3 regions of the Lysinibacillus sp. FSL R7-0073 genome follow, and region 3 is predicted to be linked to each of the others. Evidence: riboswitches for the same ligand, from Rfam matches in the RefSeq annotation. Region 3 holds a riboswitch; each other region holds the start of a gene.
The links. A riboswitch is a leader RNA that binds a small molecule or an ion and turns the genes downstream of it on or off. The one in region 3 is predicted to bind cobalamin.

Region 1 (11,124 bases), 1.7 Mb from region 3:
ACAAAGGAATAGAAAGAAGAGGTCAATCTCGGAATAGTTCTTATGAATGGAATGCTTTTATTTTTAAAAGCAATTGCATCAAGATGTTCATGCAGAAAAATATTAAGTATGCATAGAAAAATGGCAGAAATGCTGCGATATCAACGTTTCTGCCATTTAAAATTTAAATGAGTGTTTTTGTCATAATTAAATCTATTTGTTCTTCCTCACCCATGTAAAAGCTGTGCGCCCCAGTTTGAACAAAGCCTATTTTCTTATAAAAGCCTATGGCATTGTCATTTTTATCCCAAACCCCTAACCAGATACTACTTTTGTTTTGGGCTTCAGCTAATTCGATGGCCTTATTCATAAGATATTTGCCAAGACCCCTTCCTTGAAATGACTGTCGAATATAAATACGTTCAATTTCAAGTGACTCATTCCCCATTTGTTCAGATTGGGCATCATTGACATTCACCTTTAAATAACCAGCAATGACATCATTGTCATAGATAAAATAGAATTCTGAAGCTTCATTACATAATTCCTTTTCCAGCTGAAACTCTGTAAATGCTTTTTCCAAGTAAGCAGTCATATTTTCAGGTGAATTCTGATCTTTAAAGGTATCATTGAATGTTTCAATACTCACCTCTTGGAGTTTATTTAAATCACCTATGCTACATTTTGCTAATTTAATTGACATTGATAACACTCCTTTAAAACTCTTTATAGATTTATATTGCAAATGCAATAAAAAGAATATATATTGAATGTAACTTAATTTTGTTGTATATGCAATAAAAAAGCAAGGAGGTAGTAAAAGTGAAGTATGTTTTCTATGTCATAGGCATTTTCATCTTAACGCTGGGCATTTCTTTAACTATTCAATCCAATCTAGGTACTTCCCCCTTTGATGCTCTTTTAGTAGGATTATCTAAAAATATAGGGCTGACAGTTGGTAGCTGGGAAATTATATTGGCCATTATTTTAATAGGCTGTAATGCAATATTAAACAAACAGAGGCCCGAATTTTTGGGCTTTATTACAGCTTTTATTACGGGAATTGGGATTGATATGTGGTTATTTGTGTTACACAATGTGTTAACGCCTGTAGCTTGGTATAGTGAAGTTGTTTGTTTTGGTGTTGGTTTAATTGTAATTGGGTTAGGGACTGCCACCTATTTACATACGAATTTTGCACCGATTCCTGTTGACCGATTAACCTTAATAATTAAAGAGCTAACGAAAAGGAGCATCTTTTTTGCAAGAACGACTATTTATATCCTGTTTTTAGTGCTGGCATTAATGGTTAAAGGTCCAATCGGCTTCGGAACAATCATAACAGTTTGTTTAGGAGGTTTCATCCTCCATTTCTTTATGCCGATTACTGGTAGTATACTAGATAACATCCTATACCGCTCTAATACGTCTCAAAATGAAGAGCTTAAAAGCTAGTATTCATGTTTTGAATGGGGTGATGTCTTTTGATAAATTTTTTTGCCTAGTAGCTGGCAGTCCCACCTTTCTTCCATAAAAAAATCCTGCTGCTAACAGGATTTTTAAACGAAATCTATAATGTTACACTGTTTTCTTGAAAAAACCTTTTTTTATCCTCTTCTGTGAATTCTTCTAATGATTGATAGGTATAATGAGGATTTCGATCCTTATCAATGACAACGGAGCGGACACCTTCATAGAAATCCCTATGTCTTAAAAAGTTTCTTGCCAAAATGAAATCTGTCTTAAAGCATTCTTCTACTGTTTTTTCACGAGCGTCAATAAGCTGCTGTAACGTAATTTTTAAAGAGGAAGGTGATTTCGACAGAAGCAAGTGCTTCGTGACACGGGCAAATTCGCTTGGGTCACTGTCTAAGGATTGTATGATTTCCTCTACTGTATTTCTTGAAAAATGGTGGTTTATTGCAGTTTGAAGATTCTTAAGTTCACTGTTTGCGGATGCCTTACTAGAATATTTCTTTATTAGTTGGTTTAAGATTGCGTTTATATTGTTAGAATGCCAGTCCGTCTGTTTTACACTTTGAAGGAAATCAAATAGCTTATCACTCGTCATATAATAATCTGCACCATTAGCAAAAAGGACGTCTGCTGCTTTAATAGTGGACGCAGTTAATGCTAGGTAGTAACCAATAAAACCTGGCGCTTTGTTTAAGAAATAGCCCGCTCCAACGTCTGGAAAAAAGCCAATATTCATTTCCGGCATCGCCCATTTTGTACACTCTGTAACGATTCGGTGGCTTGCTCCAAAGGTTAAACCGACTCCACCTCCCATGACAATGCCATCAAGACAAGCAATAATGGGTTTAGGATAATGATAGATCGCCAAATCCACTTCATATTCTACTTCGAAAAAGTTTTCAGCCCTTAGTAATGCATCTTGACTGGTTTGTGCTTGATAAAGTGTTTTGATGTCACCCCCAGCGCAAAATCCCTTCTCCCCAGCCCCTTGTAGTACAATAAGACGAATTTGATCATTCGCTTCCCATTCTTTTAATTTTTCTCTAATGGGGTTAAGCATGTCAGTGGAAAGTGAATTTAAAGCTTTAGGGCGATTCAATGTAATGGTTGCCGCTCCTCCATATTCGACCGAAAATAATACTTCGTTTGCCATGTTGGACCCCTCCTTTAACAATGTTTAAAGTGTGGTTGTCTTTTTTCAATAAATGCCTGCACACCCTCTTTAGCATCATTTGTTAACAATAGCTCAGCAAAACGAGTTCGTTCAAGTTCAAGTCCTTGTTGTAAATTAGCCTTCGTGCTTTGAATCACACATTCAATTGTACGAGAGACACTTGTCATACTTTTACCCTCAACAAAGGACTGCGCAACAATCTTAGCCGTCATCAAAAGTTCCTCAGGTTCTGTTACTAGTTGGATAATACCGAGCTGTAATGCCTCGTCTGCACTCAATTGTTTACTTGTTAAAATTAATTGGAGCGCCGTTGCTTGATTTGTTATTCTGCTAAGTCGTTGAGTCCCCCCGAATGTAGGGAGTAGTCCAAGCTTTAATTCTGGTAAGCCAAGAATGGCCTGATTCGAAGCAATTCGGAAATGACATCCTAACGCCAGTTCGAGTCCTCCTCCAAGGGCGGGTCCATTAATGGCCGCAATAACTGGCTTCTTCATGGCTTCCACTTCATCGCATAGCGCTTGCCCTGCTTGAGCCATTTGTAATGCTTTTTCCTGTTGGCCAAAGGCTGAAACAAACTCCTTTATATCAGCCCCAGCGACAAAAAATCGGCCAGTGCCTGTAATAATAATGGCGCTTGTTTCTTCATCCTCCGCTAGCTCTTGGAAAATACGACGCAGGTTTTCAATAGAAGCTGATGACAAAGTGTTTGCAGGTGGATGATCTAAATGGATAATAGAAATAGAACCCTCTTTCCTAACGTTTGCAAATGTACCGATCATGCTGTTCCTCCTAACTAATCATTTTTGGATTGTCAATGAATGTTCTCGTAAGTGCCCTTTTTTTCAAAAAGAGATTTTGCTGTAGTGGAATATTTAACTGTCGAATATTATTTAGCAAGCTTACTCGTTTTTGCTCATTGCTTTCAGCGGCCGTAATTATAGTAATCGCACTTTCTTCTATTTTGCGGTAACCCTCCTGGCATAATATGTCTGTCATCAATTGTTTTGTTTGCTCATGCACAGCTTTTTTCGACCTGAGCCAGGCTGATTCCATGACATAGCTTTCCATGGCTATATCTGCCAATAAACGCATAAATTCTTGCTCCTGTTCGAGTTGAATCTGTGCATTCGTAATGACTGTAATTGCTAATTGCATCAAATGCTTGGAAAGTAGGATATAATGGTGATTTTTATCTAATGGTTGATTGTCGATAAAATCATCTTCTATTGCAGTTATTTGTACATATTTTTTCCACAGCATTTTAGCCATTGTGAGGCGATTGATTTCATTCGTGCCTTCGAAAATACGGCTAATTCTTGCGTCCCGATACAAACGTTCCACATCATAATCTTGCATATAACCATATCCCCCATGTATTTGAACAGCTTCATCAGCAATTTTTCCAAGTGCTTCGGAACAATGTACTTTATGGAGTGCGCATTCAAGTGCAAATTCGGATATTTTCTGAACCACCGTTTCATTACTACCTGATGCAATAGCCTCATCCATTTTTCCAGCCGTTCGGTATGCAGCACTTTCTGCTCCATAAATCAAAACGAACATGTTAGCAAGTTTTTCCTGTATCATTGTAAAATCAACGATAGATCGTTCAAATTGTCTCCGTCCCTTTCCGTAATTCACAGCTAATAGAAATGCCTGTTTGGCCGTTCCTATATTGGAAAAGGCTAGCTTTAGACGTGCCATATTCAAGATGTTCATAGCGACGATATGCCCTTTGCCGATCTCTCCAAGAACATGATCGATTGGCACCATAACGTCTTCTAAAATGAGCGTTGCCGTTGAAGAGCCTTTAATGCCCATTTTTTCCTCTTCCTGACCTACGGATACCCCTTTAAAGGAACGTTCGACAATCAACGCAGTCATTCCATTTTGCGTCTGGGCAAAAACAACGAAGACGTCTGCTAGCTGAGCATTCGTAATCCATTGCTTTTCTCCGTTTACTATCCATGCTGTACCATCTTCTGTTAATCTAGCATTCGTTTTGGGGCGCAGTGCATCAGAACCTGAATCGGACTCTGTAAGTGCATAGGCACCAATCCATTCCCCAGATGCAAGCTTTGGTAAGTACCTCAGCTTTTGCTCCTCATCGCCAAAATAGACATAGGGTAATGTGCCCACCCCAGCATGGATATTGTAGGAAACGCTGAAAGAGCCCCCAAAGCCCATTTTCTCTGCTACAAGACCAGAAATTGTTTTATTGAGCTCGAGTCCTCCATAGGCTTCTGGTATTTCAATAGCCAGTAAACCAAGATCACCTGCTTTTTGAAATAGTTGACGAGTGATCCCATACTGTTGCTGTTCAATAGATGAAATATTCGGTGAGACATCCTGTTTAATGAAGAGCTCAGCAGTTTTTGCAATGAGCTCTTCTTCATCATGAAAATCCTCTGGTGTAAAGATCGTCATTTTGTCTTCTAGTCGATCCATATGAGTCCTCCTTGAAAGAAAGTTATCTATCCTACTTTATTTCCTCCTTAGGTAAAATGGTTTTCGCTAATTCACGATCTAAATCCTCGTATTGATAATAGGAAATCGTTTCATATAATTCGCTTCTTGTTTGCATATCCTCAATTGCTTCTTGTTGTGTTCCAGTATTTTTTATTAATTCAAATACACGCTCGTATGCTTTCGCTGCAACTCTCATAGACGTAACAGGATAAATGACCATCGAGTAGCCCATTTTTTCAAATTCTTTGGCGGTATAATAAGGAGTTTGACCGAATTCAGTCATATTAGCTAATAAGGGTGCATCTAACTCATTGGCAAATTGTTTAAACTCCTTGTCAGTTTGTAATGCCTCTGGAAAAATAGCATCTGCCCCAGCAGCAACATATGCTTTGGCTCTTAGAATAGCCTGTTCTAAACCTTCAACTGACCTTGCATCCGTGCGAGCAATAATTACTAATGTAGGGGCTATTTGTTTAATCGTTTTTATTTTTTGTATCATTTCTTCCATTGAAATAAGAGTTTTGCCATTTAAATGTCCACATTTTTTAGGAAGATTTTGGTCCTCTAGCTGTACGGCAGCGACCCCTGCCTCTACCATTTCACGAGCAGTACGAGCAACATTTAATACACCACCAAAGCCCGTATCAATATCCACTAGCATAGGTAAATTAGTAGCCCGAATAATATCACTAGCACGCTGAGCTATTTCATTTGAATAAATCATTCCTAAATCCGGTAGGCCTCTACTCGCTGTATAAGCGGCACCCGAAAGATACAATGCCTCGAAGCCAACTTTTTTAGCCATCAAACCAGCCATTGCATCATGTGTCCCTGGTATTTGCAAAATAGCTGAACGAGCGATCAGAGCTTTAAATTGTTCAGCTAATTGTTTTTGTGTCTTCGCTTCTTGGACAATCCACGCCATTTTAAAAAACCTCCTCTTTATTGTGTTCGGAATCCTTCTAAATTAAATAAATAGATTAATAAATTCATGGACAGCAATTTGTTCAAGCAGCTCTTTATTTGCACAAACCTCATTTATTGTATTGAGTTGTTTTTGAGAATAATGCGTACGAATGTTTTGCTGGAATTTATCAATGATCTGAGGAAATGCTTCCTTACGGCGGAAACGATGTCCTAAAGGATATTCACACTCAATTAGCTCGGATGATGTACCATCTTTGTAATAAACTTGAACAGCATTCGCAATGGATCGTTTATCAGGGTCCAAATAGTCGATTGTATATTGGCTTTTTTCCACGACAATCATTTTATTTCGCAAGTCATCAATGCGTGGGTCTACAGCCACCTCATCTTCGTAGTGATCTGCTGTAATGTCACCATAAATAAGACCAATAGCTGTAATATATTGAAGGCAGTGATCACGATCAGCAGGATTGTGAAGAGGCCCTTCTTTATCGATAATTCGTAAGGCTGATTCATGCGTCGTAATGTCAATGCGGTCAATTTCAGCTAGGCGATTCTTTACTTCAGGATGTAAATGAACAGCACATTCTGCAGCCGTTTGAGCGTGAAATTCTGCAGGGTAAGACACTTTAAAGAGGACATTTTCCATAACATAAGATGCAAGTGGTCTCGCAAGCTTTAATTCTTGCTTATTAAAGAGCACATCTTGGAATCCCCAGCCTGGTGCAGATAATGCAGTTGCATAGCCCATTTCCCCTTTCACAGCCATCATTGCTAGTTGTACCGCCCTGCTTGTAGCATCGCCAGCAGCCCATGATTTTCTAGAGCCCGTATTAGGTGCATGTCGATAGGTTCTTAAACTTGAATTATCAATCCAAGCATTTGATAAAGCATTGACAATTTCTTGATGAGTACCACCTAAAGCCTTTGTTACTACAGCTGTTGTCGCTATTTTGACGAATAAGACGTGATCTAAGCCAACACGATTTAAGCTATTTTCGAGTGCAAGTATTCCTTGTATTTCATGAGCTTGAATCATCATTTCTAAAACGTCTTTTATTTGGAGAGGCTCTTGCCCTTCTGCAACATGTACACGACTCAAATAATCGGCTACAGCTAATATGCCACCTAGATTATCAGAAGGATGCCCCCATTCTACCGCCAACCATGTATCGTTATAATCCAACCAACGGATCATACAACCGATATTAAAGGCACCTTTTACTGGATCAAGGACATAGGATGTTCCTGGAATACGAGTACCATTTGGAACAACTGTACCTGGTACTACAGGACCCAGAAGTTTTGTACATTCAGGATATTGTAAAGCTAAAATGCCGCAACCTAACGTATCCAATAAAACATATCGAGCTGTTTCGTAAGCTTCTTCGCTCGTAATCTTTGTGTTTAATACGTAATCCGCAATATCAACAAGAAGCTGGTCTGTCGCCGTTTTTTCATTCGTTTTGATCATCTATATCTTCCTTTCAAGGTATGAATTTGATATACTAGTTTGCTAATGGGCATTGGTCAGAATGTCCATCAGCTCTATGGCGAGTTGTTAAAACTTGATTATACCGACAATTCTTCAAGGTTATGACGCTCGCCTATATAATGAACACGAGGTCTAAATAATCGATTATTGTCATGTTGTTCGATTACATGTGCACATAAACCGATCGTTCGAGAGCCAAAGAAAATAGGCGTATATAATTCGATTGGTAAGCCCAGCATGTAGTACACTGGCGCAGCGTAATAATCTAAATTTGGATACAAACCTTTTTCCTCCACCATCACTTTTTCACCAGCTTCACACATGTGATATAAGCGGTCATCCCCTTGCTCCAAGCATAATTTATACAAAGCTTCTTTCATGATCTGCGCTCTTGGGTCCATTTTTTTCATATAGACACGATGGCCAAAGCCCATTATTTTATCTTTATTTTTAAGCTTGTTTTTCAGCATCGCTTCAAAGCCTTCTGCAGTCTTAGCTTCAAGCAGCATATACATGACTGCCTCATTTGCCCCACCATGTAAATTTCCTTTCAATGATGCGACAGCACCAGTTAGAGCACCATACAGATCAGATTGTGTGGAAGCAATAACACGAGCAGCAAAGGTCGAATTCGGCATTTCATGTTCACTATATAAAACAAGTGATTGGTCAAAAATTTCATCTTCTAATGGTGTTGGTTTTCTTCCAGTAATCATGTAATAAAAATTAGCACTATATGAAAGCTCACTATCCGGTTCTACTACCTCTTGACCATTTAATACACGGTAGCTATTCGCAACGATATTGGGCATTCCACCTAAAAGTCGATATGCTCGTGTTACATTCCTTTCAGTCGAACGATCATTGATATGCTGATCATATCCTGCTAACGCTGAAATTCCAGTTCTAAGGCCGTCCATAGCATGTGTCCCATTTGGTAATAAGTTAAAAATTTGAAAAAGCTCTTGTGGAACGTGATAGTTATCTTTCAAATTATCCTGTAAGTCAGCTTGTTGCTCAGTAGTTGGTAGGTTTCCGTGCAATAATAAATGGACAATATCTAAATAGGAATATCGCTGAGATAGTTCAATCAAATCATAGCCCCGTATAACAATTTGGCTTCCTACTACGTCTAAGAAAGACAGTTTTGTTTCCGCAGCAATAACTCCATCAAGACCTGGTGAATACGTTAACTCCATGGATTACAACCCCTTTGTTTAATCATTCTTGTAAGCGTTACCATTCAAACTCGAAAGAACAACAAAAAAACAACTTCTACCCCTTTAGAAGTTGTTAATCTACAAAAGTATGACAGAACAAAAAACAGTGAACTTACATCCATTCACACTCATCATACAGTAGCTACACCTCCCTATCCTCGTAGGTCAATTGATGCTTATTTAGCGGCAGGTCTCCTGACTTATCATCAACATTCCTATAACACCTTCCCGTTTTGAAGAACAAAACAGTGGTCTCGTTATGGAACTCCTACATACAGTTGCGAGACAGTGTTGGACTCACACCAACTTCCCTTTTAATCAAATGGAATCAAACCCATTTGAACCACCAAAATTTAGCATATTCAATTTGTCTTTTTACCTTAACATAGAGGTTTCCAAACAATCAATATAGGTAAAATTCAGAAAAGACTGATTATAAAAAGCTATTTTTCATTTTTGACGAACTATTCTGCATATTTAAGCATTATTTCGCTCAAAAAAAGATTGTTAATCAATCCCAATGGAGCTATATTTATGAAGTCTGCTTTAAAAAAGCGATTTGTTTTGCATTACGATGAAACGAGGAGTGACGGGATGGGCTATATAACAGAATTAAGAAAGCTTATCGGTAATAGACCGATTATAAGCGTTGGTTCGACAGTTGTTGTTGTTAATGATGATAAGAAAATACTCTTTCAACATCGTTCAGATACATTGGATTGGGGATTACCTGGCGGCTCAATGGATATAAACGAAACATTAGAGCAGGTTGCTGCGCGTGAACTTTATGAGGAAACTGGACTCGTAGCTAAAGAGTTTGAGTTTATCGGTGTTTTTACAGGACCTGATTATTACTACTGTTATCCGAATGGCGATGAAATCTATACAGTCATTCACCTTTATAGAGCTAAACATGTAAGGGGTGTATTGGAAATGAAAGATGGTGAGAGCTTAAGCCTCACCTATTTCAGTAAGGAAGAACTTCCGAATAATATGGAACAGAGGACGGTCGCTCTCTTAAACAACCTAGAGGGCAAAATATGGGAGTTCGAAAGCTCCTTTACGAAGCTTTCCAAATAGCAATGTAAGAATTTTAATAAGGACTTTATTCGCAAAGGTATTTCAGATTATTCCAAACTAGTATTCTTGTGAATTCTTTCGCGAGGGTGAGTGGGTAAAATCGCGTTGCATAGCTCAAGTGATGCGGAATGCTTAAATGGTTCACCTTTCATACTTTCCTCTACTAGCTGACCATTTTGCATGACTAGGATGCGATCTGAAATAAAGCGTGTAGCCTGTAGGTCATGAGAAATGAAAATGTAGGCAAGTTGCAAATCCTTTTGTAGTGTCTGTAGTAATTGAATGATATGTTTTTGCAAAATCATATCTAAACTACTAATGGCTTCATCTAAAACAATTAATTTTGGATGTAAGGCAAGCGCTCTTGCAATGTTCACACGCTGTTGTTGTCCCCCACTAAGCTGGGAAGGATACTTTTCGGCAATAGATTTTTCTAACTCTACATGATCAAGTAATTCCTTTACGTTAAAATGTCTCTCAGCTGAGCTATAATGCTCGAAATTTAGGTACGGTTCCTCTAAAATTTGAAAAATGGTGTGCTTTGGATTTAATGAATGATAGCTATTTTGAAAGACTGCTTGTAAATCTCTCCGTATCATTTTTTTCTGTTGGCTAGTGGCATCATAAAGATTAACCCCTTGAAATAGAACCTCCCCGGCTGTTGGTCTTTCCATTCCTAATATAATTCGGCCCAATGTGCTTTTTCCTGAGCCACTTTGTCCAACAACCCCTAAGCATTCTCCCTCCTGAAGTGAAAATGATACTTTCTGTAATACAGGAGCATCCTGTTTTCGCTTGAATATGAATGGTCTATGTGCATAGTTCTTCTCAATATTTCTCACTTCTAGTAGCTTCAATCTTTTCACCTCTAAAACATAATTCGGGATTGTAATAGTTTCTTTGTATAAGGATGCTGAGGGGCATCAAAAAAATCATAGACATTCGCTTGTTCAATTATTTCCCCCTTATACATCACGGCTACATCATCAGCAAGTTCAGCGATAACGCCTAAATCATGTGTCACAAGAAGAATGGCTGCCTGTGTTTCCAAGCGAACACGATCAAATAATGTCAATATCTGCTTTTGATTGACTGTATCAAGAGCTGTCGTTGGCTCATCAGCTATGTATATAGAGGCTTGAATTGCCAGTGACAAAGCAATCATCACACGCTGTAGCATTCCCCCACTTAGTTGGAATGGATAATAGTGTAAAAGGCGCTCGGGATTAGGTAAATTAACTTTTGACATGCTTTCAATAGCAATTTGTCTTATTTCATTTTTAGTTATAACAAAATGAGCTTTT
Region 2 (11,124 bases), 2.0 Mb from region 3:
CTTTATCCAGACGAGCTACGATTTCTTCAACTGTCGCTCCTGCATCGCGCATTTTAATTGCCTCACGTAGCTGAATAGCTAAACCGATCGCAATAAAGCGGGAGTCAATCACAGTCACATCAGCGTCTGTCATTTGAGCTGCTTGTCGTGCTGACTCTACCGTGCCACTCATACCACCTGTCATATGGATGGAGATAATTTGATCGCCTTCCTTGCCTAGCTCATCATATAATTCCTTAAATTTCCCTGGCGCAGGCTGTGAACTTTTCGGTAAATTTTTAGCATTTTTCATTAAGCCTAAAAAAGGTTGTGGCTCTAAATCCACACCATCTATATATGTTTCACCATCAATTTGAATTGTTAATGGCACGATATGTATGCCATGCTGTGCTACTTCTTCTTTTGTTAAATCACAAGTTGAGTCCGTTACTATATGAATTCGTCCCACTTCGACACATCCTTTTACTTCATTAAAATTTATTATATAGACTAATGAATCATTATGTAAACATGACATTTGTCATTAGGCAAAGCATTGATTTCTTGAGAATGTAAACGCTACCTTTGATACTATAGCGTTTCCTTTATCTCTTGTCTATCAAAGCCCCTAAAAGAATATGACAGCCTTATGACATTTTTGATATGAAATATATGACAAATGTAAATGTTCATGTATAAATTATTGGGGTATAGTAAATATATGAACGAAAGGAGTGTTGTAAATGATTGATTCATTTGACTATAAATCTTGGAAGGAAGAGCTGTGGAATGCTATTACACACGGTATTGGCTTTATTGCAAGTATTCCGGCTCTAGTTGTTTTACTGCTTACAGCTGTGCAAACAGGTAATGCTCTACATATTACTACTTTTAGTATTTTTGGTGCCTCTGTCATCATCCTGTTTTTAATGTCCACATTGCTACACAGTATGCCAGAAAAATATAAACACTTTTTCGCTATTTTGGACCACTCGTCCATTTACATTTTAATTGCCGGTACGTATACGCCGTTTTTATTAATTGCTGTTGGTGGCACCCTAGCCATAACTTTATTAAGTATTATTTGGTCCCTCGCAATATTAGGTGTTCTTTTTAAATGTTTCTTCATTAATCGTTTTGAAGTGCTATCCTTAATTTTTTATATTGGCATGGGCTGGCTAATCATCTTTGCTATTAAGCCTGTTTACTTATACTTAGGATTTTACGGCTTTGCTTTACTACTTGCAGGTGGACTGTTCTATACAATTGGAGCCATCTTTTATGCTTGGCGTTCTCTACCTTATAACCATGCAATATGGCATCTTTTTGTGTTAGCTGGCTGTGCTTCCATGTACGCTTGTGTGTACTTCTATTTATAAAAAAATCGCTCCCTTCATAAGGAGCGATTTTTTATGGATTCTCGTAAAAGCTTAATAGCTTCTCTTACTTCTTTTTCATGCTGCTCATTACTCAAATTATTTCTTGCATGAAGTAACACTGGCCTCAAGGATTCAACGGATCGCCCAAATGCATTCATCCAGTCATAGCGAGGCACCATCCAAGTATGGAAATGATGAGTCGTATCTTCGTTGTAAAAATAATAAACGTATTCTATGCCCAATACTTCCCTTTGAGCTTTTCTAAATTTTGTTAAGAGTTTGATGTAATCCAGTTTTTCGTCATTATTTAATTCATCAAAGCAATAGATGTGACGCTTTGAAGCTAAGATAACTAATCCTTTTATAGGATAAGCTATATCCTGGTGGGCGTGAAAATAATCCGTTTCAATGACAACACCACCATTAGGCTCGACCTGTCCACTTATGATTGCACAGCTCAAGCAATCAACATGAGCAATTTCTCCACTCGATAACATGATGTTGCGCAGCAATATCTCCCCTAAATATAGAAGTAGCACGGTCTATCAAAACCGTGCGTTTCCCATGTTATTTACGTTCAAAAATTTGATATTGGAAAGTATAGCCTTCTGAAGCTGTTTCGGGCTGTTCAGCAGAAACCTCTACAAAAGCCTCCTCATAGCTCGGGAAAAAGGTATCGCCCTGAAAAGAATGGTTAATTTTCGTAATATATAAGCGATCTGCCATTTCCATCGATAAACGGAAAATTTGCTCGCCGCCAATAATCATGATTTCCTCTACATCCCCTGCTACCGCTATTGCTTCTTCTAGGCTTGTCACAGTTTCAATGCCTTCCGCGTGATAATTTTCATCTCGTGTAATAACAATATTGCGACGTCCTGGAAGTGGACGACCAATGGATTCAAACGTTTTTCGTCCCATTATCATTGGCTTGCCCATTGTTTTGTTTTTAAAATACTGCAAATCTCCTGGTAAATGCCAAGGCATTCCGTTATTATAACCTATTACATGGTTGTCATCATGTGCCACAATTAAAGAAATCATACTGTCCCTCCAAATACTTTCTTCCCTTTTATTATAAACACAATTCGCTAATTTCACCTCTATTATGAAAGAATTTTCTTTTTCTAAAATTAAATCCTAGTAAAATTATACGAATAGTTTATAATATAAGTAATAAACGTCACGATAAAGGACTGATGAGGATGACTACTTTAAGAAAAGAAGCTGTTCATTATATTCAAGATCAACATGTTGCTACACCTTACTATCAAGTTACACCACAGGAAGCACGCGCAATGCGTACTGTTACGCCATGGCAATCACCACACAAGCCAAAATTAGCGTTGATGCAAGACCAACAAATTACAGTGCGTGATGGTGCTCAAATTACGCTACGACTTTATATACCTACTCATGACCAACCATTACCTGTTATTGTTTATTATCATGGCGGTGGTTGGGTATATGGTAATTTAGAGTCTGTTGATGCTGGCTGTCAGCTTTTAGCAGACCAAGCGCAAGCTATTGTGGTTTCAGTGGATTATCGTTTGGCTCCTGAATTTCCTTTTCCAACTCCATTGCAAGATGCCTACGATAGCTTAGTATGGGTGCATGACCATATCGAAGCATTTGGCGGCGATGCTGCTCGGTTGACGGTGGCTGGGGATAGTGCCGGCGGTAATTTAGCAACTGTTGTGGCCTACTTAGCTGTAACTTCAGGTGGACCGTCTTTGCAAGCACAAGCGCTCATTTATCCTGTTACGAATGTGGATTTCACGACCGTTTCCTATCAGGCTTATGGGGAAAATTTCGGCCTAGATAAACAGGGCATGCAATGGTTTTCTCAACACTATACGGATGAATCGAACTTTACAAATCCATTGGTGTCTCCCCTACAGCTCGAGGATGTAAGTCATATGCCTAAAACCCTCCTCATTGCAGCAGAGGCAGATGTTCTCTTTGATGAAGGTTTAAGTTATGCCCAAAAACTGACCGACGCTGGAGTATCTGTGGAGCATATGACCATGTCTGGTTTAATTCATAGTTATTTTAGCAAAATGAATTATTTTGAAGAGGCAACAATCGAAACGGTGGCAAAAATTGCTGAATTCCTGAAATAAGTTTGGCTATCCCATCCAAACAGTGCGATAATAGAGCAAAACGTTTTTAAAGGATGACAACATGACACAAACAATTGCACTACAATTAAAACAGCCTTTTGCTGATCAAGTAAAAAAAGGCTACCCATTAATTTCAAAAGATGCAGTGGATGCACGACAACTACCTTCCGAGCAAGGGACACTGCTTAAGCTGATGGATCACCATAATCGTTTTATTGGTACAGGTTACTACGGTATTCAAAATAAAGGGATTGGCTGGGTACTGACGACAGATATAGATGAAACCATCGATAAAGCTTTTTTCATTAAAAAGTTCAAAAAAGCCATACAGCTACGAGAAGCATTCTTCCAAAATGAACATACAACAGCCTTCCGTGTTTTCAATGGCGAGGGTGATGGCATCGGAGGTCTAACTATCGATTTCTTTAATGGCTACTATATGGTGAGTTGGTATAGCGAGGGCATTTACTCGTTGAAAGAAGTCGTTTATGAGGCGCTTGCTGAAACCATCAACTACCAAGCAATTTATGAGAAAAAACGATTCGATAGTAAAGGGCAATATATGGAACAGGATGATTTTGTTATGGGGACTCCTGGCGAATTTCCAATCATGGTTAAGGAAAATGGGATGACCTATGCAGTCCATTTAAATGATGGTGCTATGACTGGGATTTTTCTTGATCAACGGGAAGTACGATTAGCTATTCGTGAGCGCTATGCGAACACAACAAATATGCTAAATACCTTTTCCTACACTGGGGCATTTTCTGTAGCAGCCTCGCTTGGAGGAGCTATTAAAACAACAAGTGTCGATGTTGCGAAGCGCAGTTTAGCCAAAACGATTGAGCAGTTTAGCGTCAATCAAATTGATTACGAAGCTCAGGATATAAAAGTAATGGACGTTTTTCATTATTTTAAATATGCACAGCGTCACGAATTAAAATTTGACCTTGTTGTATTAGATCCACCAAGCTTTGCCCGCACAAAGCAAATGACGTTCTCAACGGCGAAGGACTATCCAAAATTACTGAAGGATACGATTGCGATTACAGCCAAAAATGGCATTATTGTGGCTTCTACAAACAACGCAAGCTTCGGTATGAAAAAGTTTAAAGGGTTTATCGACCAAGCATTTAAAGAGACTCGTACACGCTATAAAATTGTAGAAGAATACGGTTTACCAAAGGATTTCCGTGTGCCTCGTGAATATCCTGAATTTAATTATTTGAAGGTCGTTTTTATTCAAAAAATGGACTAACTGATCTGGAATCACACTTTGCTGTGATTCTTTTTTCTATAAAAAATGGCTTAAGAAGTATGTTCACTTCTTAAGCCACTTCTTTTTTAAAGTTTTTCCACAAACCAATCTCGTATATATTCGAGACGATTAATTCTTAATGTTGGCTTTCCGCTTTTTGACAGTTCGTGATTTGCTTCAGGGAAACGGACGAATTTCGTTTCTTTTTTCCGATACTTCAAGGCGATAAATAATTGCTCCGCCTGTTCAATTGGACAACGATAGTCTTTTTCACCATGTAAAATGAGCAATGGTGTTTCAACATTGTCTACATATTTCAATGGTGAATGATGCCATAGCTTCTCAATATTATCGAGCCCCGCTTGAATTTGCCAGTCTGTAAAGTAATAGCCGATATCACTAACTCCTGCAAAGCTAATCCAGTTCGAAATAGAGCGTTGTGTAACTGCTGCCTTAAAGCGGTTGGTATGCCCAACAATCCAGTTTGTCATAAAGCCTCCATAACTCCCACCTGTTACACCTAGTCGATCTGGATCAATGAAATCATATTGCTCTAAAGCATAGTCAACAGCGGCCATCAGGTCTTGATAGTCATTGCCCCCATAATCACCACGTACGGCATCCACAAATGTTTGCCCATAGCCATGACTTCCACGCGGATTTGTATATAGGACTGCAAAGCCTTGAGCAGCTAGGATTTGGAATTCATTAAAATAGGTGTTGCCATACATCGCATGAGGACCACCATGGATTTCAAGAATAAGGGGATATTTCTTTCCTTTTTCATAGCCCACTGGCTTCATGATCCAGCCGTTGACCTTCCAGCCCTCAGCTCCTTCAAACTCAATGCTCTCTGGAACAGCTAACTCTTTCGTCTTTAAAACATCTTCATTGACTGTCGTCAATCGTTCTTTTTCACCCGTTTTTAAGTTGACGTAATATAAATCGCCCGGATTCGTTGTCGTACTTATTGCGACAACGGCTTGATCATTGTGAGTATCTAGTGAAAAACCATAAACGTATTGATCATCGTGAATTGCTGGATAAATTTCACCATCTACATTACCAAAGTAAATTGCCGCATTACCGTGATCAGTTACTTGGAAGTAGAAACTATGATTATCATTCATCCATTGCACACGTGGTGCTGCTACCCCTTGCAGGAAATCACCGATGACATAATCACCAACAGGGGCATCAAACTCGCTTGTTGCACAGTTTAGCAGATTTTGTTCCATATCATAAATCCATAGCTTCGCTTGTGTGGCATTTTCAAATTCACGTTTTCCTCCAACAAAGGATAGAAAGCGGCTATTAGGCGACCAGGACGTTTGGTAATAAGAGCCAATCCCCTCTGTTACCCTGCGGCTCTGTTTTGTTTCTACATCGAATAAATAAATATCAGCATTATATGAAAAATCTAAATCCTCTGCTTTATCTGCTAAGTACGTAAGATAACTGCCATTTGGCGACCATGTACTCAGATGGAAATGCTCGTTCCCTTCTGTCACTTGCTCTAATTCACCAGATTTTAAATCGACAATGGCAATGTAAGTATATTGGTCCATATCCATAAATCCACCCGCATCCGATTTATGTTTCATCTTATCGATTTCAAGTGGCTTGAGTTCTTTTTCTTCTTTCTTGTCATCTTCAGCTTTATCTAGGATAGTTTCATCTTTACCTAGCATAACTGAAAACGCAATTTTCTCTCCACATGGAGACCAGACAGGCGTGGACGCACCGTTTTTACAATACGTCACTTGCTTCGCCTCTCCCCCTGTTTTCGACAGTACAAAAATTTGCGGCTTGCCTGATCTTGTAGAGGAAAAAGCAATTTGACTGCCATCTGGCGACCATACAGGAGAGCTTGTACGATATTCACCATATGTCCATTGCTGAGGACGTTTGTCTTTTAAATTTAAATAAAATAAGTTCGATACATAGTCTTTTTTCTTCTCATCAATACGTGTCTCTACATAAACTACCTCAGTCCCATCAGGTGAGAGTTGTGGATCTGCCACTGATTTCAAGTGATAAAGATCTTCTGGTTGAATCCCTTGTTTAGATGTCATGTTCTTGCTCCTTTATATTGTCATTTTCTATGCTCTACTACAATATTTCGACACCCTAAGTATTATTCCTGCTACTCTATCAATTTTTTTACTAGTTTCCAATCAGCATTCGATTTTGTTCTGCTATAAAACTTATAAAAAGGTTCATTGGCACGAGCTTGGTCCTGATAGAGACGAATGATTTGTAGCAAGAAATCTTCAATATGGTCGATCCCTACTCTCTTCGCAAAGAGAGTACCCGCCTGTGCCTTTGCCCCCATTGGAATGGATCCTAAATAAACATCAAAGCTCTCATGCTGATAGACTAGTCCTATATCGTCATATGTAGGATTATAACAAGCCGATGCACAGCCATTCACATTGACTCGAACTCTTGCAGGCACAGTTATACCGTCCAACGCCTGATAGAGCTGTTCTGTTTGAGGAACTGCCTCCATTTTTTCGCCATCACAAAAATCACATGCCTTCATGGCTATATGAGGACCTGACAAAGCAACAAACAGCCCAGCCTCCTGTAAGGCATGGGTAGATTCTGTCAGTTCGCTAGAGGGGATCGATAATAATAGGCTATAGGAAGCCGAATATTTAATGGCCCCCTTCTCCCCTACAATTTCAGCTATTTTTTGAAATTGGGCTGGCGTGTAATGCTTATTAATAATGCCAGGGCTTACCGCTAATCGTGAATATCCACCTTGCTGATTAAGGGTTTCAAACGTTTTATCTGGTATGTTTTGACGAAATGCATTCATTGTTATCACTCCTTAAGAAAAAGGAGCTAGCAAAGCGCTAGCTCGAATGTTTTTAAAAGTTTGCTGGGTAGAAGCCCTTGGCTAAAATTTGAATGGCCTCTGCGGCACGTACTCCTTCAGATGCCGCTGAAAGTGGAAGGATGACAAAGCGATCATTTTTGACTGCTTCCATTTCCTTCAACGCTGGATCATTTTTTAAGAATTTTATCTTTTGTTCGGCAGTTGTTTCACCATAATCAATGACAACAACCACCTCTGGATTGCGATCTACTGCATTTTCCTTCGATACCGTTGTCCATCCTGACTCCACATCTCCAAAGATATTTTGACCGCCAGCAATTGTTACTAGCTCATTCATAAAGTTTTGACCAGCCGTGAACACATCTTTATCTCCACTATCAAAGACTAGCACACGTAAATTTTCGCTGTCTTTTGGTAATTGAGCTTGAACTTCTTCCACACCTTTTGTCATTTGTTCAATTAATGCTTCGCCACGATCTTCCACGCGAAATATTTCCGCGATATGACGAATATCAGTGAAAATATCCTCTAATGTTGGCTTTGTCATATTGGAAGCCGTATGTAGATACGTATGAATTCCTAATTCCTCAAGCTCCTCTGGTGTTCCAACACCTTTTTCACCAAAGCCACTTTTCCAGCCTGCATACAAGAAATCTGCTTCGGCATCAATGACTTGCTCCTTCGTTGGATATTGATCTGAAAGAACTGGAACTTTATCGTAGGCTGCTTGAAGCGGCTCGTAGATTTTGTCATCTAAATAAGCTGTCCCTACCATGGAATCCTCTAAGCCTAATGCAAGCATAATTTCTGTTACATGCTGATTTAAGCTGATTGCCTTTTTAGGTGCTTCCTTATAGGTTTGGGTAGTTTCATTATTTTCAATGATTACCTCAGATGCTGTCGCCTCAGACGGTTCAACTTTTTCAGTTTGCGTTGCTGATTCAGGCTTGTCGTTTGTGCCACACGCACCTAAAACGCTGATTAAGGCGATGACCATGACTAGCCATATACTTCTCCATTTTTTCATGTCCTTTTCTCCTTTGTTGTGATAAATATAGAAAGAAATCAGAGACTTCTTTGCTACCAGGATAATTGGAAGGGCATAAAAAAACCCTCTTGTCGCCAAGAGAGTTGCATAGTGAAAAAACGGTATTAGTACCTTTATCACTATCCCCATCCTCGTGGTTCTTAGTTAACATACATATACTGGCAGGTATCCTGGCTTAGGTTCATCATCTATACGCCTTCCCATAGTAAAACTACAGTGGCATGCTGTATAGACTCCCCATTTACAGTTGCGGGACAGCATCGGAATTGCACCGATTTCCCTTTTAAGCAAATGACAAAGGCCATTTGCACCAATATGTTCTATTCATGCTATTGATAGACTAGCAGTTCATGCGTTAATTCGCGATCTGTAGTAGAATGCAAAAAATATAATCATCATTATATTAGCACTATTTCGACAAAAAGACGAATCATTTTACAAGAAATAGTTGTGCTAGTATTCTGATACAATGAGAAGATAGCCACTTATAGAAACGAGGATTTATTATGTACAAGACGATTGGGGTTCTTGCTCATGTTGATGCAGGAAAAACAACCTTTTCCGAGCAAATGCTTTTTCATACAAATAGTATACAAGCACGGGGGCGTGTCGATCATCAGGACGCCTATTTAGATAATCATGAGCTTGAGCGCAAGCGTGGCATTACGATATTTGCCGAGCAAGGACGCATGACTATTGGCGACGATACATATACGTTGATTGATACACCAGGACATGTCGATTTCTCCCCAGAGATGGAGCGTGCCATCCGTGTCATGGATTATGCTATCATTATTATTAGTGCAGTAGAAGGTATACAAGGTCATACTGAAACTGTATGGCAGCTTTTACGGAACTATCATGTCCCTACATTCTTTTTTATTAATAAAATAGATCGTGACGGAGCAGATGTAAGGGCTGTGATGACTCAGCTCCATAAAGATTTCTCTGAACATGTATTATTCGTAGATGAACCACTTCAGGAAAACTATGTTTCAAGGACAATCATGGAATGGCTGGCGGAGCGTGATGAAGAGCTGCTGGATGCCTTTTTGAATGAAACATTGGAACATGGTCCTTGCGTAACTCAGCTCCTATCGATGATTAAAAATGAATACGCCTTCCCCTGCTTTACAGGTTCTGCATTGAAGGATGAAGGCATTCAAGAATTTATTGCTCAACTTCCACTCATAACTGGTACTCACTTCGAGCCGGAAGCACCGTTTCAAGGAGAGGTTTTTAAAATACGACATGACGGCCATCAGCGTTTAACTTTCATCAAGGCTTTAACAGGCAAATTACATGTTCGAGATGAATTTATGTTTGGAGACCTCACAGAGAAAGTAACGGAAATTCGTCTTTATAATGGCAGTCGATTTGAAACTGTTCAACAAGTTGAGGCTGGTGAAATCTTCGCTGTTAAAGGGCTCAGCCAGGCAAACATTGGCGATCGCATTGGCAGTAACACGCTATCACAGCCCTATGAGCTTGTCCCTACATTACAGGCAAAAGTTCAATATGAGGGTGAACAACATATTAAAGAAGTATTAAAGATTTTCCGTCTACTAGAGGCCGAGGAGCCATCATTGCGTGTCGTATGGCAGGAAAAGTTTCAGGAAATCCATGTGCATATAATGGGTGTCATTCAGTTAGAGGTCCTGATTGAAATTTTAATGAAGCGCTTTACATTAAACATCTCTTTTGGAGAGCCGCAAATATTATACATGGAAACAATTGCGACAACCGTTACAGGCTACGGACATTTTGAGCCACTCAAGCATTATGCAGAAATTCATTTATTAATGGAGCCAAATGAACGTGGGACAGGAATTACCTTTAGCAATGCCTGTCATGCAGATGATTTATCAGTGGGCAACCAACGCCTCGTAGAAAAGCATTTGTTTGAACGTGATCATCATGGCTTACTCACAGGCTACGCAGTAACAGATATTCATTTTACGCTCTTGACGGGACGTGGGCATAATGAACATACGTCTGGCGGTGATTTCCGAGAAGCCACTTTCCGAGCACTGCGCCAAGGACTGGAACAAGCACAGAACGTCCTGCTTGAGCCGTATTATCGCTTTAAAATGAAGGCTTCCAATGATTTTATTGGCCGTATGATGACCGACATTCAACAGGCTGCTGGCACCTTTGACGACCCCGTACTCACTGAAACAGACGTTGTATTAACAGGACGTGCACCAGTAGCGACCTTCATGAGCTATAGCACGATTTTTGCCGCCTATACAAATGGGAAAGGTGCGCTTACCCTCCAATTTGATGGCTATGATGTGTGTCATAATGCAGAAGAAGTAATAACTCAAATAGGCTATGATAAAAATGCCGACCCTGAATACAGTTCTTCCAGCATTTTTTGTGCAAAAGGTAAAGGCTATTCCGTCCCCTGGCAAGAGGCGCAAGCAGCCATGCATTGTCAGAGTTAAGTTTATGTACTAGCATGGCAAATCTGTTGAACTAGTACTTCAGAT
Region 3 (11,124 bases):
TTTGTTTATAGACATAACGTCAAAAGGTAGAGATGTTGTTTCACCTCTACCTTTTTATTTTATTTACTGAATAATTGATTCAGATTCACCATCATTTTAGCTGCTTGCCCTCTTGTGGTTGAAGCTGCCGGTGAGTACTTCTGTCCATCTCCCGACACAATTCCTAGCTCAAATAACATCGTAATGGCATGTTTTGTCTCTGCATTATAAGATGCAATATCTGTAAATGGTGAGCTTCCTTGGACAATATAAGGCTGTTTAAATTGTTGCTCATACGCACGCTCAATCATCACTGCTAATTCAGCGCGTGTTACAGGTCTTGCAGGGTTGAACTTCCCATCCACTCCCTTAATAATGCCATGTGCAAACGCTGCCGCAATTTCCGACTGTGTTTTCGCATCAAAATTAGCGATATCTGTAAAAGGCGCCTTTTCCTGCGTTGTTATCCCCAAACTTCTCACTAGTAGAGAGGCTACTTGTGCGCGTGTCACATTTTGATTAGGTTTAAATGTGCCGTCTGGATAGCCATTCATCATCCCTGCTTCTGCTGCTTGTTGAATATAATCTTTTGCCCAATGATTTGCTGTATCTGTAAAACGAATCGTTTCTCCTGTAGTGAAAGTCGCTGTTGGATTTTGAACACTTTCATTACCAGCGGCATCAATTGCTTTTACTATAATAGTGTAGGCTGCATGGTCAGTCAGATCTGTAAGTGTCGTCACGGTTGTATCAGCAGGTAATGTTGAAGTTAATTTGCCATTTACATATACTTTGTATTTTTCCACGCCAACATTATCCGTCGCTTCTTGCCAGCTTACATCCACAGTTTTACGATCTTTTACATGGACTTGAATAGCTTTCGTTACATCCCATAAGGTACTAGTTTTTATGATTGGTAAAAATGCCTCATTTGCTACTGCAAAATAACCTGCTTCACTTAAATGAATATTTTCTGGATTTGGAAGATAGCTTGGAACATCCTTTGCCACAACATCAGATGTAGGTACAAAAAATGCTCCAGCCTTTTCAACTGTCGTTTTAATAGTTGTATTCATTGTTGCCAAAAGTATTTTAAATTGATTTTGTAAACTCTCACTATAATATGGGAACGAATTGTAATAGCCCATCACATAAACTTCTGCTTGTGGATTTAATTTTTTAATTTCAGTTAAAATTGCTGCAATATTGGTTACAGCCTCTTTTGTAGCCTTTACGATGGCTAGTGTATCAATTCCAGCTGTCTGTGATTCTTTTAATATTGGCAGTAAATCATTAGCGCCAACAGTTAACGTAATAATCTCTGCCTCTTTAATAGATGCTTTTAATTTAACTTGTTCAATGGGATAGCCAAACCCAGCCACTGTTTTTGCAACATCATTTTGTATATCTGCCAACACATTTTTTGTTGTATAGCCTGACATTGCAAAGCCTTTATTATAAGAAGTAATGAAACCCTCTTTTTGTAAAGTTTGTGCAACAAAATCTGTGTAGCCTAATCCGATTGCACCGACCTCATTCATCCCATGTGCAATTGAATCACCTAGAGCTACATAATCTGCCTGAGTAGTCCAACTTGGTGCTATGTAATCTCCTGTTTCTTCAGCATTCGCAACGACAGGTATTGTTAACTGTAATGCAAGCATGCTTGTGGCTAAAAAACGGAATTTCTTTGAAAATTTCATACATTCTCTCCCCTACCTAAAAATAGTAATTGTTTTAACTATTTTACTAGAAGAGAGTTAAAAATAGGTTAAAAACCCAATAATCTTTTTAAATCATTTTTCTATTCAATGTGTACCTTCCCATAAATTCCACCACCACCAACTTCAATATTTAAATGACCGGTTCTCGCAGCATCCATTAATTTGGCCATTTTTTGTGGCACAATTTGTTCGAGCTGTTCAATGGTAACTCGATGTAAAATATTCATCTCTGTTCCAAAAGCATGTAGTAATCGTTCCATCATTTTGGGGCCAAGACCAGGAATAAAATCGAGCGGTACTTGATGGATATACGGTGGTCTATTTTTTTTATGTGAAAAATCCTCTGATAATTCCTGAATACGTGAAGCAACACCCTTTATGATTTGCGTACTTCCACAGTTCGAACAAATTATAGCTTCGTTACTAAGTTGTTCTCCGCACTTACCACAAACTGTTTGATGATATTTACCAAGTAATGGATTTAATCCATAGTTGGCGATGATTGCTCGTCCCTGTTGTTCACGGAGAGCCATTTGTAATTCTACAAAATTTGCGTCTGCTAATCGTAATTTTTGATACTCACGTGCGAGTTTCCCAAGAGAATGTGCGTCAGAATTACTCACGAATGGATATGCTTGAAGCTCTTTAATATGGCGTACCATGTTTGTATCTGAGCTTAACCCTAATTCAATTGCATCTATTAACTGGGGATCAAAAACTTCTGTTAAACTGTGCTGTACACCTTTGCCATATAAACTTTTAAAGGGGGTAAATACATGCGCAGGGATAAATAGTCCTCCTAGCTCGTGGACTTTTTGTTGCAATGTTCTTCCATCACAGTAAATTCGTTGTGAGCTTAAATGAATATTTTTCATATGCTGAGACATCCAATCCGAAAATTGCTCCATGAGCAATAATGTTGGAAAGTAAGCAAGCACATGAATGGGGCCATAGCAATGTTGATCATAGATTTCTATTTCTGAACCTGGAATCAGTGTCGTTTCTTGAAAACGTAGTCCACCCTCTGCCAGTTCTACAAGTTCACCTTGGTCAATCATCTCTTTCATTTCTTCTATAACCTCAGGTGAATGACAATCAATAATACCAATGATGTCCAGTCCTTTTCTTGCACTAGCAGTCTCTAATATGCGCGCTAATGTCAACGTTTTACTACCAGTAATTTTCACAGCACGCCCTTTAGCTGTGCGGCCAATATGAATATGTAAATCAGCATAGAACTCTTTCATGTACATTCACTCCTTAAACACTACTTAAAATGAAAATACCTTACATGACTGCAAGGCATTTCATATTTAGTATGATGGATGATTATTGGTTGTGCCATTATTTTCTTCATAAGCTCCAGAGTTATTTGATGGCATAGATGATAAATCGTAGGCAATTAATGTGACACCCATTTTTTTCTCTAGTTCATTAATTTTCGCAAGTTGCTGTGAATCTAATTGTGCAAATTTAAAATCTTCCATTGTCATCAATCCTTTCAAACATAAAGTTCCCTGAAGTTAAAACAACTATACTTACCAAAAATGACTGACTATCAGTCATTTTTCATTGACATTCATTTTTCTCTCCTGTAACATACTAATAAGTAAGGCAAAAGTGAGGGATATCATGTCAAAGGAAGAAAAAATTATTCAAGCAGCCATTGAAGTATTTCGAGAAAAAGGTATTGAAAAAACAAAGGTTTCAGATATCGTAAAGGCAGCTGGTATTGCACAAGGAACTTTTTATCTTTATTTCCCATCGCGCCTTTCGGTTATGCCTGCTATTGCAAAAAATATGGTAGAGCGCATTATGGCTACTGTCGAAGAAGGTGTTTCAGATCATAAACCCTTTGAACAGCAGCTTGAAGAAGTGGTTGAGATGATTTTCTTAATTACGAAAGAATATGGAGATATCGTTGCACTCATTTATGCGGGTATTGCACAAACTGAGCATTTGAAAGAATGGGAAAATATCTATTCACCCTACTATGCTTGGATGAGTAATTTTTTATTAACGGCTCAACAACAAGGGGTCATTCGAGATTCCATCAACCCATCGCGATCAGCCAAGCTTATCATTGGTCTAATCGAATCTGCTGCCGAACAAATTTATTTGTTTGACGATAGCAAGGATGAAACCATGCAACAGCTTAAGCTTGAGCTTCTAGACTTTTTATATCATGCACTTGGCCTACGTCACGCATAAGTGGCGTTCTCTTTCACTCCAAAAATGACTGAATGTCAGTCATAATATTCTACTACGGAAGGAATTTATTTATGCAAAAAGAATGGATGTATGTTGGACTAACAAGTTTATTTGAATTGTTTTGGATATTCGGCTTTAATGTAGCAAATTCATGGTGGCATTGGATCATTATTGTATCTATAATCGCTGTTGATTTTCACTTCTTATCGAAGGCTTGTGAAAAACTTCCTACGGGTACTGTCTACGCAATTTTCGCTGGAGCAGGTGCAATCGGAACGACATTAATGGATATCTTTATTTTCAATGGTGACTTTAATGCGATTAAGGGGATATTTATGGTTATTTTAGTGTTGGGCGTTATTGGCCTAAAATTGGCGGATAATCCATCGAAGAATCCTAGTACAACAAAAGGAGTGGATGCATAATGGGCTGGTTATTCGTTCTATTAGCAGCATTGGCGGAAATAGTCGGTGTCATTGGTTTACGCTTTTATAGTCAACATAAAACCGTACGAAATTTATTATTATACGTCGGAGGCTTTGGTTTATCTTTTGCACTTTTATATGCTTCCTTCGACTATTTACAGCTAAGCATCGCCTATGTTGTTTGGGTTGGTATTGGGACTGTAGGTGCCGTGCTTGTCAATATTATATTCTTCGGGGAATCTAAAAACCTCGCACGAATCATCAGTATTATTGCGATTATCATTGGAGTTGCAGGTTTAAAAGCAGTATCTTAATAGTAGATGACAAAGGGCGCCCTCTTAAATGAAGTGGCGCCCTTTTTTATTAGATGAAGTTGAATGATCGAGGCAAACTAAATAGGGTGGACCCCTCTTGCGAATTGTTCAGGGACATATGTAAGATACGGTTTACCTGTCAGTGAATGTGTTTGAATATCTGCAAATACTCCAAATACTTCTCGCAGCAATGATGGTGTAAGTACTTCTTCTGGTGTACCATGGCAAACAATGCGTCCGCGCTGTAAAACATAAATTTGGTCACAGTACATGGCGGCGATATTCAAGTCGTGTAGAGCGGCTACTACTGTTAGATGTAAAGTTTGAATTAAGTCCATCAGCTGAAGTTGATGTTGAATATCTAAATGATTTGTTGGTTCATCTAATATAAGTACCTGTGCTTGCTGAGCGAGTGCTCTTGCCACCATGACACGCTTCTTTTCCCCACCAGAAAGTGAGCTAAAGCTTCGTTTCGCTAGATGCAGTAAACCTGTTTGCTTCAATGCATCTTTAACAATTTGAAAATCTTGTTCCTGATCAAGCTCTAATAGCTTTTTATGTGGAGTCCTTCCCATACTGACTAAATCGTTAACAGTAAAATCAAATAATACAGGTGTTTCTTGACTAACAACGGCTAAATTTTTAGCAATAGCTTTACTAGACTGCTTTAAAATATCTTGTTCATTTAACAAAACTGTCCCACTTTCAGGTTTTAGAAGTCGATACATATTTTTAAGCAAAGTCGACTTCCCACTACCATTAGGGCCGATTAACCCGACAAATTGCTTTTCCCTTATTTTTACACTCACCTCGTGAAGTATGCGTTGATCGTAAATGGAGAATGATACTTGTTTTGCTTCTAATGTCATGGAAGTTAATCTCCTTCACCGAAAGAATAATTGTTACGACGGAGTAACCAAATGAAAAACGGTCCCCCACAGAAAGCTGTAATAATACCGATCGGCATTTCCTGTGGAGCAATAATAATTCGAGCTAATGCATCTGCCCAAACTAAGAAGATCCCTCCTAATAAAGCACTGATCGGTATTACATATTTATAGTTAGAGCCGACAATTAACCGTACTATATGCGGAATGATTAATCCCACAAATCCGATAGAACCGCTAACTGCTACAAGTACCCCCGTTAAAAGTGAGACAAGTAAAATGAGCTGTATGCGAAATTGTTGAAGATTGACTCCTAATGTTACAGCAGCCTCTTCCCCCAGTAATAGCAAATTTAAATTTCGATAGAATAGCCATAAAAGCCCGAACACAATGAAAAAGATGGCGGCCGGAATAATAATATTATTCCATTTTGCTCCCGCTAAGCTACCTAGCATCCAAAACATAACCGCCTTTAAAGCCCCCTCTTGCTTTGACATCATTAATATAAAATTAGAAATGGCTGTTAATATAAAGGAAACTGCCATCCCTGCCAATAACAAGCGGAAAATCGAGACCCTGCCACCTACGCGCGATAAGAAAAACACTAACCCAATCGCGAGCAAAGACCCTATAAAGGCTGACACAGAGAGTGCGTAAATACCTAAAAATGAAAAAGCACCTAAAATAATTACAGAAGTTGCTCCAACGGCTGCTCCCGAAGAAATTCCTAAAATATATGGGTCTGCAATGGAATTTCTTACAAGTGCCTGAATCGCTGCCCCTGCAATGGCTAAACCCGCTCCTACAATAGCCGCAAGGATGACACGGGGTACTCTTATTTGCCAAATAATAATTTCCTGTGAGCGACTCCAATCTTGCTCTATCGTGTGTTGTATAAAGGGTAATTTCGACAGAATTACTTTCCATACATATAATGGCGTCACAGAAACAGATCCAACCATTACAGCAAATGTCATAGATACAATTAATACTAAAAGAAGCACTAAAGAAAATAACATAAATTTTTTATTCATTCATTAAACTCCTACTAAGATGATGAATGAAGCAATTAATTATACTTTTGCATAATTTAGGTCAGATGATCTTACTTCAGTTGGCACTCAATAAAAAAAGGGCATTTCATGCAAAAAAACGCACAAAAATACCCTCGAATAAACAAAGTCAGAAAATCCAGCTATTGTCCGTAATTGCTTGCATCCTCGTGGGCATTACAGGTATTACTTATTGGCAGGTCTCCTGGCTTCGTTTCATCATCCTATAAATAGCCTTCCCATTTTTAACAGTGGCAAATAAACATAATAGGACTCCTCGTTACAGTTGCGGGACAGCGTCGGACTTCCACCGACTTCCCTTTTAAGCGACATTGTTTAAAATGTCACACCAATAGTATGTAAAGTTATAAAATTATGACGATTCTATCATACATTTTTATAGATAGTTAGTCTACAAGGAATTTCCAGCACACTTTAGTTAACCTAAAACTAAAATAAAGTTGACACAAATAATTTAGTTTTTTACACTAACGATAAGTACTTTGAAATTAGAGGTGAAATCATGTCAACAGTAACAGAACAAAGTCATCAAAAATTAAAGACTGTAGATATTGCATATATTGGATTATTTTCTACCCTCATGATGATCGGTGCCAATATAACTTCCTTTGTGCCCTTTATGATAGTAGGAGGAGTGCCGATTACTCTACAAACCTTTTTTGCCATTTTAGCAGGACTTATTTTAGGTAGTAGGAAGGGGGCGCTTGCCTGCACAGTCTATATGTGTATTGGATTAGCAGGAGCACCTGTCTTTGCTCGCTTTGGTGGAGGGTTCAGTCAACTATTAAGTCCCACATTTGGATTCATTATCACCTTTATTTTAGCAGCATTTGTTGCTGGATTAATGGTAGAGCGAAGTGGTACGAAGAAAAGCTATATTCTAGCCGCATTCATTGCAACTGCTATCAATTATTTAGTAGGTACAAACTGGATGTTTATTGCGTACAAACTATGGGCCAGTGCGCCAGAGGATTTTTCCTATAGATTAGCTTGGCTTTGGATGATCCCCCCACTTCCAAAAGATATTATTTTAGCTATTTTCGCTGGTATTTTAGCGTACCGATTACAAAAAACATTGAATATCATGCCCATTCAATAACGCTTCCATCAACTTCTTTAGTCAATAGACTAAAGAAGTTTTTTGTAAAAGTTAATGTCCATCATTTCTGCATATTTGTTTGTTACAGTAAGGGCAAATAGAAAGGAGGATCTCATATGACATTCAAACGAAGATGGTCAGGTGGACTATTATCAGCAGTTGCTTTACTTACTTTATCAGCTTGTTCTGAAGATAAAACAGAGCCTTCATCAACTTCAGAAAATACTCCTGAGACTGAGCAGCAAACAGAAATGGATCACTCCACAATGAACCATTCTAGCTCAGCGGAAGTACCAGCTACATTAAGAAAAGCTGAAGATCCAGCATTTCCGGTCGGGAGTACCGCTTTGATTACAGACGAGCATATGGAAGGGATGAAGGGTGCCGAAGCGACGATTGTTGGTGCATATAAAACTACAGCCTATATAATTTCTTATGATCCAACATCAGGTAGCGAACGTGTAGAGAATCATAAATGGATTATCCATGAAGAATTAATTGATGTAGGAGAAGCGCCACTGTCCCCTGGTACAGAGGTAAAAACGACTGCTACTCATATGGAAGGCATGAAAAACGCAACCGTCCGTATTGAAGAAGCTGTACCAACCACTGTTTATATGGTTGATTACATCTCTACCACAAATGGTGAAGCAGTGAAAAATCATAAATGGGTAATAGAAGATGAGTTAACAGCGCAATAATCCGAACAACCTCTCCCAGTATATTTGGCAGAGGTTGTTTTCTAGTTTTTATGTTCTAAAGGCTTTCGATCCGCAAACTTATGCCATTTATAGCCTATTCCCCAAACGGTTTGCAAGTAATCATCAGCAGGAAAACCGCTTTTTCTTAATTTTTCACGTAAATTACGGACATGGGAATCGATAGTACGATCCTCAATGGTTACATGATATCCCCAAACTGTGTTAATAAGATGTTCTCTTGAAAACACTTTATTTTGATAATCTAGAAATAAGGACATCATGGAAAATTCTTTTGGTGTTAATGGGATTGCCTCTTGTTGAAAGTATAATTCAAAGGATTCTTTATCTAAGCGTAATCCCTCAAAGACAACCACCTTGTCTTCTACCTTGGTTCTCCTTAATACAGCATGTATACGTGCTAATAGCTCTTCCTCATCAAAAGGTTTTAATATATAATCATCTGCCCCAATATTTAAACCTTTTACAATATCCGAATGCTCTCCTTTAGCCGTAAGCATGATGATAGGTACATTCCAAAACTTCCTGATTTCTTCACACACTTGGAATCCATCCATCTCTGGCATCATAATATCCAAAAGAACTAAATCCACATGCTCTTCTTCTAGATAAATGAACGCATCTTGAATGGACGATATTGCGCTACATCGAAAACCGGGCTCTAAGTAAAGAGTCAATAAATCTAACATTCTTGGTTCATCGTCTATGCATAAAATGGTTTTCATCCGCTCCTACTCCTTTAAACGATAATTCAAAAACAGTCCCTTTATTTAGTTCACTTTTAACCGTCACTTCTCCTCCATGGGCCTGAACGAGTTCCTTGACAATTGCAAGTCCTAGTCCAGAACCACCTAACGCACGACTTCTAGATTTTTCTACACGGTAAAAGCGCTCAAAAATAAACGGTAAATCCTTGTTGGGAATCCCTCTTCCTGTATCTCGAATAATGATCGTTAAAACACCATTGACCTTCTTCACATTTACCGTGGTAGTATCTCCCTGTCCGCAATAGGTCAATGCGTTATTTAATAGATTGATTATTATTTGCTCTAATCTTGCCTCATCTGCCAATAACGTTAATCCCTTTTCACAGCACACATCAAAGTGGATATCTTTTTCTTGAAAAGCAGGACTTAATTTCCCCTTAATACCAGTAAAAAAAGCCTGTAAATCTAGATTTTGTTTCTCAATAACAAATGAGTTTTCATCCATTTTAGCTAAATCAAATAAATCCTTTATTAACCGTGAAAGTCTATTCGTCTCTTCCAATATAATAGCTAAGTATTTTTGACGATCTTGCACTGATAAATCACGTTTATAAAGAATATCGGTATAACCTTTAATAAAGGTTATTGGTGTACGAAGCTCATGGGCAATGCTAGATAAAAACTCTTTGCGCTCCTGCCTTAAATGATTTAACTCATTTGATAATAGCTGGATGGCATTCGATAAATCTCCAAGCTCATCTTTGCCATTTGTAGAAAGAGCGACCGTAAAATCCCCTTTACTCATTTTCAAAGTGGCCTCTTTCATCTGAATTAATGGTTCAGCAAGCTTTCTAGATAACACAATGATGACAGCAATGGTTACTAAGCCAGAGACAATGCCCACGATGAGGAAATGTTTATTTAAGCGTTTCATTAAAGCATGGATCGAATCTGTATTTTGAAACATAAATACATAGCCAATCGTTGTCTGCTCTTTTTGCATTGGACTAATAGTAGCTATAGCTTTTGCCTGTTGCCAGTTATTTTGTAGAATCTTTCCCTCGTATGGTATAGTTCCATCTAATTTCTTTATCAGATTCTTAATTTCAGGATGCAGTTGCGAGGAGGCTAAAATGGTTCCCTCAGCATCTGTCACTACTACATCTGTAGATTCTTCCGATTCCATCAAGACGACATGTGCCAATGTTTCCTTATTAAAGTTCTGTTCTAATATTGTGCGATGTGAGTTTCCCCTCGCTTGCAAACTTGCTAATTCTTCTTCAACTCTAGAATTAGTCAATGAGGCGTGTAAAAAAAACATCATAAATGTTTCAATACAAAATAATGTAATGAAAAAGATGATGCCTAGCTTTAGTGATAATTTTCTCATCTGTAACCACCATTTTAGAGTTTCTTATTAGTATATCGGCAAAATATGAAGATTTCATGCAGAAAAAATCTCTATCCAAACAGAAAAAGACCCATAAGTATAGTATATACTCATGGGTTAACTTTTAATTTAAATGTATTTTTTTGCCCAGTTTAAGAAGTTATCGATGACTACATCCAAGAATTTCACTGTACCTTCATCCGTCAAATTACCTTCTGCATCAAATTTAGTATGCACAGCACCAATATAAACATCATTGCCGCTTAGTAATGGTGAGTTAATGCCAGGAGAGAATAAAATATCACGTAGATGCAATTGTGCTTTTACAGTACCTAGGTTACCCATTGATGCACCCATTATAATAGATGGCTTGCCAATCATTACTTTATCTACACGAGATAACCAATCAATTGCATTGACCATTACACCTGGAACAGTTCCATTATATTCTGGTGTTACCCATAACACTGCGTCTGCAGCCTTTACTTTTGCTTTAAAATCAAGAACTGCTTGTGGTGCTTCATTTTCGATATCTTGATTGTACATTGGTAAATCCTTCAAACTTAACACTTCTAGATCCAATTTCTCAGTATAAC

Region 1: another riboswitch for cobalamin. It lies ahead of mmgD (citrate synthase); the one in region 3 lies ahead of MKY88_RS21195 (FecCD family ABC transporter permease).
Region 2: another riboswitch for cobalamin. It lies ahead of MKY88_RS10840 (ABC transporter substrate-binding protein); the one in region 3 lies ahead of MKY88_RS21195 (FecCD family ABC transporter permease).

What each region holds. Positions count from the first base shown of each region.
Region 1 is NZ_JBBPAS010000001.1:2,490,134-2,501,257, forward strand. It holds gene MKY88_RS12305 (GNAT family N-acetyltransferase) at 164-682, opposite strand; gene MKY88_RS12310 (YczE/YyaS/YitT family protein) at 802-1,434, shown strand; gene MKY88_RS12315 (enoyl-CoA hydratase/isomerase family protein) at 1,550-2,608, opposite strand; gene MKY88_RS12320 (enoyl-CoA hydratase-related protein) at 2,623-3,408, opposite strand; gene MKY88_RS12325 (acyl-CoA dehydrogenase family protein) at 3,419-5,077, opposite strand; gene prpB (methylisocitrate lyase) at 5,109-6,023, opposite strand; gene MKY88_RS12335 (bifunctional 2-methylcitrate dehydratase/aconitate hydratase) at 6,066-7,499, opposite strand; gene mmgD (citrate synthase) at 7,598-8,719, opposite strand; cobalamin riboswitch at 8,909-9,103, opposite strand; gene MKY88_RS12345 (NUDIX hydrolase) at 9,335-9,820, shown strand; gene MKY88_RS12350 (ABC transporter ATP-binding protein) at 9,868-10,686, opposite strand; gene MKY88_RS12355 (ABC transporter ATP-binding protein) at 10,689-11,124, opposite strand, start outside.
Region 2 is NZ_JBBPAS010000001.1:2,201,722-2,212,845, reverse strand. It holds gene MKY88_RS10880 (DegV family protein) at 1-448, opposite strand, end outside; gene trhA (PAQR family membrane homeostasis protein TrhA) at 723-1,358, shown strand; gene MKY88_RS10870 (HIT family protein) at 1,373-1,867, opposite strand; gene MKY88_RS10865 (dihydrofolate reductase) at 1,926-2,402, opposite strand; gene MKY88_RS10860 (alpha/beta hydrolase) at 2,564-3,481, shown strand; gene MKY88_RS10855 (class I SAM-dependent rRNA methyltransferase) at 3,543-4,739, shown strand; gene MKY88_RS10850 (S9 family peptidase) at 4,826-6,814, opposite strand; gene MKY88_RS10845 (precorrin-3B methylase) at 6,886-7,563, opposite strand; gene MKY88_RS10840 (ABC transporter substrate-binding protein) at 7,616-8,611, opposite strand; cobalamin riboswitch at 8,776-8,962, opposite strand; gene MKY88_RS10835 (translation factor GTPase family protein) at 9,139-11,079, shown strand.
Region 3 is NZ_JBBPAS010000001.1:4,210,105-4,221,228, forward strand. It holds gene MKY88_RS21160 (S-layer homology domain-containing protein) at 60-1,682, opposite strand; gene MKY88_RS21165 (endonuclease Q family protein) at 1,784-2,950, opposite strand; gene MKY88_RS21170 (hypothetical protein) at 3,017-3,190, opposite strand; gene MKY88_RS21175 (TetR family transcriptional regulator) at 3,333-3,914, shown strand; gene MKY88_RS21180 (DMT family transporter) at 3,986-4,339, shown strand; gene MKY88_RS21185 (DMT family transporter) at 4,339-4,653, shown strand; gene MKY88_RS21190 (ABC transporter ATP-binding protein) at 4,731-5,522, opposite strand; gene MKY88_RS21195 (FecCD family ABC transporter permease) at 5,528-6,574, opposite strand; cobalamin riboswitch at 6,771-6,961, opposite strand; gene MKY88_RS21200 (biotin transporter BioY) at 7,116-7,712, shown strand; gene MKY88_RS21205 (YdhK family protein) at 7,829-8,413, shown strand; gene MKY88_RS21210 (response regulator transcription factor) at 8,455-9,156, opposite strand; gene MKY88_RS21215 (sensor histidine kinase) at 9,128-10,528, opposite strand; gene MKY88_RS21220 (NADPH-dependent FMN reductase) at 10,658-11,124, opposite strand, start outside.